DNA from 2 places in the Streptomonospora salina genome. Region 2 is predicted to be linked to the other one. Evidence: predicted binding sites of a transcription regulator. Region 2 holds the regulator's gene; the other holds the start of a gene.
What was found. Region 2 encodes HrcA, which represses chaperone genes, less so after heat shock. Its sites were predicted from a motif close to TTGGCACTCTCNNNNNGAGAGTGCCAA; they were not measured.
Positions count from the first base shown of each region.

Region 1: the regulator HrcA is predicted to act here: its motif matches at 2,156-2,182, upstream of groL (chaperonin GroEL).

Region 1 is NZ_JACHLY010000001.1:3,143,353-3,149,775, reverse strand. It holds gene HNR25_RS14430 (maleylpyruvate isomerase family mycothiol-dependent enzyme) at 1-52, opposite strand, end outside; gene groL (chaperonin GroEL) at 397-2,028, opposite strand; gene HNR25_RS14420 (ubiquitin-like small modifier protein 1) at 2,355-2,633, opposite strand; gene thrC (threonine synthase) at 2,704-3,969, opposite strand; SAM riboswitch class I at 3,983-4,125, opposite strand; gene HNR25_RS14410 (alpha,alpha-trehalose-phosphate synthase (UDP-forming)) at 4,477-5,916, shown strand; gene HNR25_RS14405 (GrpB family protein) at 5,992-6,423, opposite strand, start outside.
Region 2 is NZ_JACHLY010000001.1:984,572-990,994, forward strand. It holds gene HNR25_RS04515 (hypothetical protein) at 1-239, shown strand, start outside; gene HNR25_RS04520 (16S rRNA (uracil(1498)-N(3))-methyltransferase) at 337-1,110, opposite strand; gene dnaJ (molecular chaperone DnaJ) at 1,251-2,402, opposite strand; gene hrcA (heat-inducible transcriptional repressor HrcA) at 2,403-3,416, opposite strand; gene HNR25_RS04535 (DUF3097 domain-containing protein) at 3,599-4,402, shown strand; gene HNR25_RS04540 (DUF4870 domain-containing protein) at 4,503-5,477, shown strand; gene HNR25_RS04545 (DUF4870 domain-containing protein) at 5,706-6,230, shown strand; gene hemW (radical SAM family heme chaperone HemW) at 6,331-6,423, opposite strand, start outside.

The sequences.
Region 1 (6,423 bases), 2.2 Mb from region 2:
CTGCGCCGGACACCACCGAGTGATCGTCGGTCCGGATACGGGGAACGGTCATCGTGGCCTCCTGGACTGGTCTGCGCGCCGTCTCCGCGGTTCGGCCCGCGCCCGGCCGCACCGGGGGACCGCGTCAGCGCACCGCGGAGGCGCAAGCGACGCTACCACCGCCGCCTCCGAGGGGAGCCGCGCAGGAGGGGCGGTGCGCGACCCGAACGGCCCGCGAGGCCTCCTGGGGCAGACACGGCAGACACGGGCAGGCGCGGGCGCGCGCGGACGCACTCCGCGCCCGGGAGGCGCGCCCTCCCGCATACGCGAATCGGGCGGCCCCCGCAGTGGGGACCGCCCGATCGTCGCAGGTGGGCCGAGTTCGCGTACCCGACTCGCCGACCTCTAAGAGAGGTCTTAGAAGTCCATGCCGCCCATGCCGCCGGCGTCTGCGCCGCCGCCCTGGGCCTGCTTCTCCGGCTTCTCCGCGATGACCGCCTCGGTGGTCAGGAAGAGGCCGGCGATGGAGCCCGCGTTCTGCAGCGCCGAGCGCGTCACCTTGGTCGGGTCGATGACGCCGTCCGTGAACAGGTCGGTGTACTCGCCCGTGGCGGCGTTCAGGCCGACGCCCGGCTCCAGGTTGCGCACCTTCTCCGCGACGACCCCGCCTTCGAGACCGGAGTTGACCGCGATCTGCTTCAGCGGCTCGCCGATGGCGCGGCGGACGATGTCGGCGCCGATGGCCTCGTCGCCCTGCAGGTCCAGCTTCTCGAAGACCGGGACCCCGGCCTGCAGCAGAGCCACACCGCCGCCGGGCAGGATGCCCTCTTCGACGGCGGCCTTGGCGTTGCGCACCGCGTCCTCGATGCGGTGCTTGCGCTCCTTGAGCTCCACCTCGGTGGCGGCACCGGCCTTGATGACCGCGACACCGCCGGCCAGGCGCGCCAGGCGCTCCTGCAGCTTCTCGCGGTCGTAGTCGGAGTCGCTGCGCTCCATCTCGTTGCGGATCTCGCTGACCCGGCCGGAGATGGAGGTGGCGTCGCCGGAGCCGTCCACGATGGTGGTCTCGTCCTTGGTGACGACCACCTTGCGGGCGCGGCCGAGCATGTCCAGCTCGGTGTTCTCCAGCTTCAGGCCGACCTCTTCGGTGATGACCTGGCCGCCGGTCAGCACGGCGATGTCCTCGAGCTGGGCCTTGCGGCGGTCGCCGAAGCCCGGGGCCTTGACGGCGACGGACTTGAAGTTGCCGCGGATCTTGTTGACGACGAGGGTCTGCAGCGCGCCGCCCTCGAGGTCCTCCGCGATGACCATCAGCGGACGGCCGGCCTGCAGGACCTTCTCGACGACCGGAAGGAACTCGTTGTTGTTCGAGATCTTCTGGTTGGCGATGAGGATGTAGGGGTCCTCGAGCTCCGTCTCCATCCGCTCCATGTCGGTAGCGAAGTAGGGGGAGACGTAGCCCTTGTCGAAGCGCATGCCCTCGGCGAGCTCCAGCTCCAGCCCGAAGGTCTGCCCCTCCTCGACGGTGATGACGCCTTCCTTGCCGACCTTGTCCATGGCCTCGGCGATGGTGTCGCCGATCTGGGCGTCGCCGGCGGAGATCGAGGCGGTGGAGCCGATCTGCTCCTTGGTCTCGACCTCCTTGGACAGGTTGGCCAGTTCCTCGCTCAGCCGGGTGACGGCGCTGTCGATGCCGCGCTTGAGGCCGACCGGGTTGGCGCCGGCCGCGACGTTGCGCAGGCCCTCGCGCACCATGGCCTGCGCGAGCACGGTGGCGGTGGTGGTGCCGTCACCGGCGACGTCGTCGGTCTTCTTGGCGACCTCCTTGACGAGCTCGGCGCCGATCTTCTCCCAGCTGTCCTCGAGCTCGATCTCCTTTGCGATGGAGACGCCGTCGTTGGTGATCGTGGGGGCGCCCCACTTCTTCTCCAGAACGACGTTGCGGCCCTTCGGGCCGAGCGTCACCTTCACCGCGTCTGCGAGCTGGTTCATACCGCGCTCAAGGCCGCGGCGGGCCTCTTCGTCGAACGCGATCAGTTTGGCTGCCATAGACTTCTTGTCCTCCCGAGACCGGGCTGATACGCGAAGGTACGAGCCGACGCCCGCGACGGACGACCGCGGGGATTCCGGCAACCCCTCTGCCGGAGGCCGCGGCCTCATCGCCTCGAACCAGGGGTTAGCACTCCGCTTGTCAGAGTGCCAGCTCACCTATTATTAGCACTCCGCCTATGCGAGTGCAAATGCCCTCTCCAGAGTTCGCCGCGGATCCACTCGCAGGTCAACGCCGCCTCACCGGCGGCTCCTCGACACGACGACGCCCGCGCCCCCGGAACCTTCCGGAGGGCGCGGGCGCAGCGGACGGCGCCGTCCGGGGCTCAGCAGCCTCCGGCGACGGCCGGGATGATCGAGACCTGCGCACCCGAGGCGGTCGGGGTCTGCAGACCCTGGGCGAATCGCACGTCCTCGTCACCGACGTAGACGTTGACGAAGCGGCGGATCTTGCCGGAGTCGTCGACGATGCGCGCCCGGATACCGGGGTACTTGGCCTCCAGGTCGGCCAGGACGTCCTGGACCGTGCCGCCTTCGGCGGTCACGTCGGCCTCGTCCTTGGTGTAGGTGCGCAGAATGGTCGGGACTCGGACGCTGACGCTCATGATCTGCGGATACTCCTTGACTCGCTCGCTGCCGGAGGTCGGCGGGACGGGGGGCAGGGTCGTACGGGGGCTAAAGCAGCCCCGCCTCCTTGAACACGTCCAGGGAGGGCTTGATGGTCGCGGTGACTCCCGCCTCGACGGCGCCGAGAGTCTTCAGGCCGTCGCCGGTGTTGAGCACCACGGTCTCGGCGTCGGGGTCGAGCGCGCCTTCGTCCAGCAGCTTGCGCAGGACACCGGTGGTCACGCCGCCGGCGGTTTCGGCGAAAACGCCCTCGGTGCGGGCCAGCAGGCCGATGGAGTCGACCACGGCCGCGTCGTCGACGTGGGCGACGGCGCCGCCGGTGCGGCGGCAGACGTCGATGACGTAGGGGCCGTCGGCGGGGTTGCCGATGGCCAGCGACTTGGCGATGGTGTCGGGCTTGACCGGCTGGACGACGTCGTGGCCCTGCTCATAGGCGGCGGCGACCGGCGAGCAGCCCGTGGCCTGGGCGCCGAACACCTTGTACGGCCGGTCCTCGACCAGGCCCAGCTCGATCAGTTCGCGGAAGCCCTTGTCGATCTTGGTGAGCTGGGAGCCCGACGCGATGGGCACGATGATCTGCTCGGGCAGCCGCCATCCCAGCTGCTCGGCGATCTCGTAGGCCAGCGTCTTGGACCCCTCGGCGTAGTAGGGGCGCAGGTTGACGTTGACGAAGCCCCAGTCCTCGCCGGCGGGGTCGCCGATCAGCTCCGAGCAGAAGCGGTTCACGTCGTCGTAGTTGCCGTCGACGGCCACGACCTGACCGCCGTAGACGGCCGCCATGACGACCTTGCCCTCTTCCAGGCCGGCCGGGATGAACACGCACGAGCGGAATCCGGCGCGGGCCGAGGCGGCGCCCACAGCACCGGCCAGGTTGCCGGTGGACGAGCACGACAGCGTGCGGAATCCGAAGGTGCGGGCGGCCTCCACGGCCATGGCCACCACCCGGTCCTTGAAGGAGTGGGTGGGGTTGGCGGAGTCGTCCTTGACGTGCAGCGAGCGCATCCCCAGTTCGCCGGCCAGCCGGTCGGCGCGCACCAGCGGCGTCAGCCCGGGGTCCATGTTGGGCAGCTCGGCGACGTTGTCGGGCACCGGCAGCAGGCCGGCGTAGCGCCAGATGTTGTTCGGGCCGCGCTCGATCTCCGCGCGGGTGAGCGCACCGAACTCGTAGGCCACTTCGAGCGGGCCGAAACAGAACTCGCACGCGAAGCGCGGAGCGAGGTCGTAGCGCTCGCCGCATTCCCGACAGGACAGCGCGGCGGCGGGGCCGAAGGCGCGGGCGGCGGTCGGTTGCGTTTCCGTGGCGGCTATCGCCATAACGAGGCGTCTCCCCTCATCTTCCCTGGCGAACCGATCTGGTCCCAGGCCGGAGTTGGCACCTGCCTCGGCCGCCTCGCAGGATCGCGAGTCGCGCAAACCGAGATGGTTGCCGGGGCTTCGTAGGGCCGGTCCCTCCACCCCTCTGGATGAGCAATATGAAGTTGTATGGCGGATCCGCGTACGGGCCCGGGAGGCGCAGCGGAATCCGCACGCAAGACTAACCCACCCTGTGCCGGTTTATCCATGAAGAGTGACGCGGGTAACACGCCCGAAGGCGCCGCACCGGGACCGGCGTCGTCCCTGGCCGCGGCCCCGGAGCGGCCGCTACGCCCGCTGTGGCGCGCCTGCCGGGCCGGTCCGCCGCGGCCTCCCGGGTTTGCGCGCACCGGCCGCAGGCGAGACCTATGACACCTTCACACAGCGGGCCCTGTCGTACGGGGTACCGGTGTAGTGCAATGAAGCGTCGGCGCAATCCGCGGTGACAGGTGAGAGGTGGACGTTCAGGTGGACAAGGCACAGATCCTCGTCGCTTCCAACAGGGGACCGGTGTCCTTCTCGTTCGGCGAAGGCGACGCGCTGGACTACCGGCGCGGCGGGGGCGGGCTGGTCTCAGGCCTGAGCTCGGTCGCGTCGTCGACCGACACGATGTGGGTGTGCGCCGCCCTGTCCGACGCCGACCGCGCCGCCGCCGCCCGCTCCCCCGAGGGACGGCTGGACGCTGCCGGTTTCGACCTCGGCGGCATGCGCGTGCGGATGCTCGACATACCGCCCGACACCTTCACCGACGCCTACACCCGGGTGGCCAACTCGACGCTGTGGTTCGTGCACCACATGCTCTACGACACCCCCAACAAGCCGCGCTTCGACGCCGCCTTCCGCTCCCAGTGGGAGGGTTTCCGCTCCTACAACGCCGCCTTCTCCGAAGCGCTGCTCACCGGATCGGCCGACAACGCGCGCGTGGCCGTGCAGGACTACCACCTGGCGCTGGTTCCCCGGATGCTCCGCCAGCGCCGCCCCGACCTGCGCATCACCCACTTCTCGCACACGCCGTGGGCGCCGCCGGAGTACTTCCGGATGCTCCCCGCGGACATCCGCCGGGAGCTGCTGGAAGGCATGCTCGGCGCCGACCACCTGGGCTTCCTGAGCCGCCGCTGGGCCGACGCGTTCCTGCGCTGCTGCGAGACGTTCCTGCGGGTGGAGGTCGACTGGACCCGGCGCACCGTGGAGTTCGGCGGCCGAGTGATCCGCACGGGCGTGCACGCGCTGGGCGCCGACGCCGAGAGCCTGCGTGAGCGGGCCGCGGCCGCCGACGTCGAGCAGTGGCGCGCGCGGCTGCGCGAGCGGGTGGGCGACGCCGAGCTCGTCGTGCGGGTCGACCGCACCGAGCTGTCCAAGAACATCGTGCGCGGCCTGGAAGCGTTCCGCGAACTGCTGCGCGAGCATCCCGAGTGGCGCGGACGCGTCACCCATTTGGCTTTCGCCTACCCCAGCCGCGGCGACGTCCCGGAGTACCGCGACTACACCGAGCAGGTGCAGCGGGTGGCCGCGGAGATCGACCGGGAGTTCGCCACGGCCGACTGGAGCCCGCTGATCCTGGAGGTGCAGGACGACTTCGCGCGTTCGCTGGCCGCCTACCGCATGGCCGACGTGCTGCTGGTCAATCCGATCCGCGACGGCATGAACCTCGTGGCCAAGGAAGGGCCGGTCCTGTCCGACGACGGGTGTGTCCTGGTGCTGTCCAGCGAGGCCGGCGCCGCCGACGAGCTGGGCGAGGACGCGGTCCTGGTCAACCCCTACGACGTCAGCGAGACCGCGCAGGCGCTGCGTACAGCCCTGGAGATGCCCGCCGACGAGCGCCGCGCACGCTGCGGGCGGCTGGTCGACAGCGCCACCGCGTTGGCGCCCACCCCCTGGTTCGAGGCGCAGCTGCGTGCGCTGAAGTAGGCGCTGCGGTCCGGTTCCGCGGGCCGGGGCCGGTTCCGGCCGGTGCGCGTGCCTGCTCCGGGCCGCCGCGGCGGTTCACTCCGTCGGGGCGGCCACCGGCTCGCCGGCGCGGTCGAGGATCTCTGCGACCGTGCCGGACTTCGCCTCGGTGTACTCCTGCACGCTCTCCCACCTGCGCTGCGCCAGCTCCAGTTTCACCCGCTGGTAGCGCTCGCGGTCGGCGGGGTCGGCGCACAGCCGGTCGCGGAACAGCAGCATCAGCCCGGCCGCGGCGGCGTGCGGACCGTAGACGTGCACGTCGGTGTTGACGTCGGGGCCGCGCAGCAGGCGACGGCCCGCGGCCTCGGAATCGCGATGGGCCACCGCGTAGCCCGCGCCCTCCAGTGCGGGTACGTAGGCGCTCTCCTCGGCCGGGTCGGGCACGGTCAGCAGCACGTCGACGCAGGGCTTGGCGCACATCCCGGGAACCGCCGTGGAGCCCACGTGCTCCACCGCGAGCGCGGTGTC
Region 2 (6,423 bases):
CCGGCGACGATTCCGACACCGGCTGCGCGTCCACCGGCACGCCGTCCGGCCCTGCCGAGGAACCGCCGGAGGACGACACCGGCGACGGCTCCGGTGACGACTCCACCGCACCGCCCGAGGACGGCACGGACGACGGCGACGCCGGGGAGGACGAGGACACGTCCACCACCGACCCGGACGACACGTCCTCGGGCAGCGGCAGCGGCAGCGGCGACACCACGGCGGCCGAGGCCGCCTGACCGGCCCCGCACCGCCCGCGTCGCCGGCACCGTTCCCGGATACAACGTCCGGCAGTGCCGGCCGCGGGCCGCCGGCGGCGGGGCCCCGCTCCCGGGGTCACCACCGTCCGCAGCGGGCCTGCAGCACGGCCAGGGCGGCCACCCCGGCCGTGGACGTGCGCAGCACCGTCGGCCCCAGCAGAGCGCGCACCGCGCCGGCGGACTCCAGCGCGCCCAGCTCGGCGTCGGAGAACCCGCCCTCGGGCCCGACCACGACGACGATCCCGGCGCGGCCGCCGCCGCTGTCGGCGGTCGTGCCGGTTCCGGGGCCCTCCCCCGGCAGCGGCAGCGACGACAGCCGCGAGTCGGCGTCCTCGTGCAGCAGGATCGCCGCGTCGGCGGCCGCCACCCGCGCGCACACGTCGCCGGTGCCGGCGAGCTCGGCCACTTCGGGGATCCGGCTGCGCCGCGACTGCTTCGCCGCCTCGCGGGCGGTGGAGCGCCACTTGGCCAGCGACTTGGCCGCCCGCTCGGGGCGCCAGCGCGTGACGCAGCGCTCGGCCGCCCACGGCACGATGCGGTCGACCCCCGCCTCGGTCATGACCTCGACGGCGAGCTCGCCGCGGTCGCCCTTGGGCAGCGCCTGGACCACGGTCAGCTGCGGGTGCGGCGCCGCATCGGCGCCGCGCTCCTCGACCGCGCAGACGACGCGGTCCTTGCCGACCTCGGCAACCCGGCAGCGCGCCCGCATACCGGCGCCGTCGACCAGCTGAACGGTCTCGCCGACGGCGATCCGCCGCACCGCGGCGGCGTGCCGGCCCTCGTTCCCGGACAGCACGACGGTGCCGCCGTCCAATTCACCCGGCTCGCAGAGGAAGACCGGAGCCGTCACATCCGCCTCCATTCCGCGGTCGGGCCGGTGCGCCCGGCCCGGCGCCGCACCGCAGACGCGGGCCGGCACCGCGCCCTGCGCGGTGCCGGCCCGCGGTGCCGGGTTCCCGGCCTACGTCGCCCATAGCGGACCCGGACGCGTCAGCGCGAGCCGAAGGCGTCGCGCAGCCGCGAGAACAGTCCGCCGTGGCCCGGGCTGAACTTGCCCGGAGGCTGGTCTTCGCCGCGCAGTTCGGCGAACTTGCGCAGCAGCGACTCCTGCTCTTCGTCGAGCTTGGCGGGGGTCTCGACGTCGACCTGGATCATCAGGTCGCCGCGCCCGGCGCCGTCGAGATGGCGGGAGCCGCGCCCGGACAGGGTGATGACGTGCCCGGAGCCGGTACCCGGCCGCAGGTCGATCTCCTCGGTGCCGTCGAGCGTGTCGAAGGTGAACGAAGCTCCCAGCGCGGCGGCGGTCATCGGCACCGTTATGGTGCAGTGCAGATCGTCGCCCCGCCGTTCGAAGGTCGAGTGGGGGCGCTGCACGATCTCCAGGAAGATGTCGCCGCGCGGCCCGCCGTTGGGCCCGACTTCGCCCTCGCCGGCGAGCTGGATCTGGGTGCCGTCCTCGACGCCCGCGGGGATCTGCACCTTGCGGGTGACCTTCTCGTGCACCCGTCCCTCCCCGCTGCAGTCCGCGCAGGGGTCGGTGATGATCGTGCCCTGCCCCGAGCACTGCGGGCACGGCCGCGTGGTCATGACCTGTCCCAGGAAGGAGCGCGCGACCTGCGAGACCTCACCGCGGCCCTGGCACGTGTCGCAGGTGTGGCGGTGGGAGCCCTTGGCCGTGCCCTCGCCCTGGCAGGTGTTGCACAGCACCGCCGTGGGGAAAGTGACGTCCTTGGTGACGCCGAAGGCGGTTTCGGACAGGTCGAGGTCGATGCGGACCTTGATGCTGCGTCCGCGGCGCGCCCGGTCGCGCGCACCGCGTCCGCCGCCGGCCTGGCCGCCGCCGAAGAACGCGTTCATGATGTCGTCGAAGGGGAAACCGCCCCCGCCGAAGCCGCCGGCTCCCGCTCCGCCGCCTCCGCCGGAGGACGCGAACGGGTCGCCGCCCATGTCGTGCATCCGGCGCTTGCTCTCGTCGGAGAGCACCTCGTAGGCCTGGGTCACTTCCTTGAAGCGATCCTGCGTGGCCGGGTCCGGGTTGACGTCCGGGTGGAGTTCGCGGGCGAGCCGCCGATACGCCTTCTTGATCTCGTCCTGGGATGCTTCACGCCGCACCCCGAGGATCTCGTAATAGTCTCTCGCCACTTACTGCCCCGCAAGTATCTGTCCGAGGTACCGAGCCACTGCGCGTACCGCTCCCATCGTTCCTGGATAGTCCATTCTGGTCGGACCGACTACGCCGATCTTGGCCAGCGGCTGGTCGCCGATGCCGTAACCGGCGGAGACGATCGACGTGGATCTCAGACCCTCGTGAGAGTTCTCGGCGCCGATGCGTACCGTCAGCATGGAAGGGTCGCTCATCTCCCCCAGCAAACGGAGGAGGACGACGTTTTCTTCCAAGGCCTCCAGTACCTCCCGCAGGCTAGCCGAGAAATCCATCGCGGCGAGATTCGCCGTACCACCGAGGACGATCTTCTCGTCGTGGCGCTCGACGAGGCTCTCCAGCAGCACCGACAGCACGACCGCCGCCATGGCGCGCTCGTCCGGCGGAAGCTGGCTGGGCAGATCCTCCACGGCGTTGGGGACCTCGGTGAGCCACGTGCCCACCAAGGCCCGGTTGAGCATCTGGCGGAGGCTGTCGACAGCGTCCTCGCTGACCGCCCCCAGGTTGTCGATCACCCGCTGCTCGACGCGGCCGGTGTCGGTGATGAGCACCATCATGACGCGCTGCTGGCCCAGCGGGACCAGCTCCACGTGCTGTACCGATGACCGGGTGAGCGAGGGATATTGCACCACTGCGACCTGCCGGGTGAGCTGAGCCAGCAGGCGCACCGTCCGCCCCACGATCTCATCGAGGTCGACGGCGCCGCCGAGGAAACTCTCGATGGCGCGGCGCTCTGCGGCGGAGAGGGGCTTCACCGTCGACAGCCGGTCCACGAACAGCCGGTACCCCTTGTCGGTGGGAACGCGGCCGGCGCTGGTATGCGGCTGGGTGATATACCCCTCTTCCTCCAGCGACACCATGTCGTTGCGGACGGTGGCCGGAGACACCCCGAGGGTGTGGCGGTCGGCGAGCGCCTTGGACCCCACGGGCTCGTTCGTGGACACGTAATCCTCGACGATCGCCCGCAGAACCGCAAGCTTCCGGTCGTCGAGCACGTGCTCACCTCCTCCTGGCACTCCATGGCCTTAAGTGCTAATTCTAAGCCGTTCCGCAAGAACGGTTCGATCACGGGCCGCCGAGCGCACCGTCGGGTCTCCGTGTCCGGGCCCGGGCCGGCCGGTAGAATCCGCCCGTGTCCACGAGTCCGGGTCCGAACAGCAGAAGGTACGACGGGGACGTGTTGTCCGGGGACCGGCGCCGCCCGCGCAAAGGCGCCGTCGCCGAGGTCCCCCTGGAGCGCGGCCTCGTGCTGGAGTCGGCCGACGAGGGGTTCTGCGGTGCCGTCGTCTCCTGGGACAAGCAGGCGGTGACCCTTGAGGACCGCGGCGGCCGCCGCCGGGTCTTCGACCTGGAGCCCGCGGCGTTCCTCGTCGACGGCCGTCCCGCCACCGCGGTACGGCCGAGCGCGGCGCCGTCGGGGCCCGCCCGCAGCGCCTCCGGGTCGATCGCGGTACAGGGGGCGCGTTCGCGGGTCGCCCGGGAGAGCCGGATCTACGTCGAGGGCGTGCACGACGCCGAACTCGTCGAGAAAGTCTGGGGCCACGACCTGCGCGTCGAGGGCGTGGTCGTGGAGTACCTGGAGGGCGTCGACCACCTGCCGGAGATCGTGGCCGAATTCGGCCCCGGGGCCCGGCGTCGTCTGGGCGTTCTGGTCGACCACCTGGTGCCGGGGTCCAAGGAGAGCCGGATCGCCGAGCAGGTCTCCTCGCCCGGCGTCCTGGTGGCGGGCCACCCCTTCGTCGACGTCTGGCAGGCGGTCAAGCCGTCGGTGCTGGGATTCTCCGCGTGGCCGGAGGTCCCCCGCGGCATACCGTGGAAGGAAGGCGTCCTGCGGGCGCTGGGCAGCGATGAGGAGCCCGGCGAAGCGTGGCGGCGGATCCTGGGGTCGGTGCGCACCTACGCCGACCTCGAACCGGAGCTGCTGGGGCGCGTCGAAGAGCTTATCGACTTCGTCACCGCGGCAGAAGGGCTGCAAGACTAGGCGGGTCCGTCAGCACCGCGCAGCGGCAGACGCGCGGTGGCCTGCCGGGGCGCCGGATGGCACTATCGGCCCAACGCAATCGGCACAGCCAAGGGACAAGATGAGCGAGACCCCGCCCAACCGACCACAGCCCCAGGAGGGGCCCTACGGTGACCAGCCGGCACCCGGCCCCGTTCCCTCTGGCGGGCAGCCCGGCCAGGGACAGGCGGGCACCGGGGACCAGCAGCCCGACTACCAGCAGCAGGAGTACGGCTACCCGAGCGGGGGCCAACCGGCCTACGGCGAGCAGCCCCACCCCGGCTACGGACAGCCCGGCGCCGGGCAGCCCTACCCGCAGCAGCCGCCGCCCGGCTACGCACCCGACCAGGGCGGCTACCCCCAGCCGGGGTACGGCGGGCCCACCGGCGGACAGCCCGCCTACGGCCAGCCCGGATACCCCCAGCAGGGCGGCGCCCAGCCCGGATACGGCTACCCCGGCGGGGGCCAGCCGGGCTACGGCGAGCAGCCGTACCAAGGCGGCTACCCCCAACCGGGCCAGGCGCCCTACCAGCAGCCGACGCCCGGCTACCAGCAGCAGCCCCAGCCGGGATACGGCCCGCCGCCTCCGCACGGCTACGAGCAGCAGCCCGGAGGCTTCCCCGGCGCCCCGCAGACACCCGGCCAGCCGGGATACCCCCAGCAGCCCGGATACCCGCAGGGCTTCGGCGCGCCGCAACCGGGGGCCTCCGACGACGCGACCTGGGCGATGATCGCCCACCTGTCCGGTGTCATCCTCGCCTGCTTCGGCTGGCTCCCGGCCCTCGTCATCTTCATGGTCAAGCGCAACGACGCGCCCTTCGTGCGCCACCAGGCCGGCGAAGCGCTGAACTTCCAGCTGACGCTGCTGATCCCCTACTTCATCGCCTGGGCGGTCTACATCGGACTCGGCGTCTTCGCGCCGCCGATCTCCTGGATCGGCTCGGTTCTGGTCGCGGTGATCTGGGTGGTGTCGATCGCGCTCGGCGCGACTGGCGCGCTCAGCGCCAACCGCGGCAACCAGTACCGCTACCCTGTTTCGATCCGCATGGTGAAGTAACCCGACGGGCCCGGGACGGCAGCGCAGCGCGATTCGCCGCCGCCCCGGCGGGAACCCCGCGCTCCGCTGCGGCGTCCCACCTGTCGTGGCGTGCCGCGGCCGGGCGGTCGGCAGGTCCATCGGGCCCCGCCCGGCACTCCGCCCGCGCACCGCTGCACGCGGTGCCCGGGCACCGCCTCCGGAGGCAGTCGGGGGCGATCCGACCGAGGAGACTCAGGAGACCACCACATGAGCTACCCGCCCCAACCCGACGAGCCCTACGGCGGCCAACCCGACCATCCCGGCGGCTACGGCCCGCCGCCCGGCGTCGACCCCCAATACGGCCCGCAGTCGGGCCCCCAGCCCGGTTACGGCCAGGGCTACCCCGGCCAGCCGCACTACCCGGCGCAGATGCCCGGATACCAGCAGCCCGGCGGCCACTACCCGCCCTCCTCCGACGACCGCACCCTGGCGCTGGTCGCCCACCTCGGCGGCATCTTCACCTCGTGGATCCTTCCGCTGATCCTCTACCTGGTGAAGAAGGACGAGTCGCCCTACGTCCGCCACCAGGCGGCCCAGGCGTTCAACTTCCAGATGACCATGTTCATCGCGCAGCTCGTCTCCTACATCCTGATGATCCTCATCGTCGGCTTCCTCACCATCGTCGCCGTGTTCGCCTGCGCGATCGCCTTCGGCGTCATCGCCGCCGTGGCCTCCAACAAGGGCGAGTGGTACACGTACCCGAAGATGCTGGCGATCCCGATGCTGAGCTGAGGGACCGGCCCCGCCGCCGACCGGGCACCGGGCCCGCACGGGCCGCTCCGCCGACCGGCAGGGGGCGGTGACCGCACCGCCCGAGAGCGGGGCCGCCCGGTCAGGTGAGGTCGCGCACCACGGCGTCGGCCAGCAGGCGGCCGCGCCGCGTAAGGACCGCGCGGCCGCCGGCGAAGGCCGCGGCCTCCAGCAG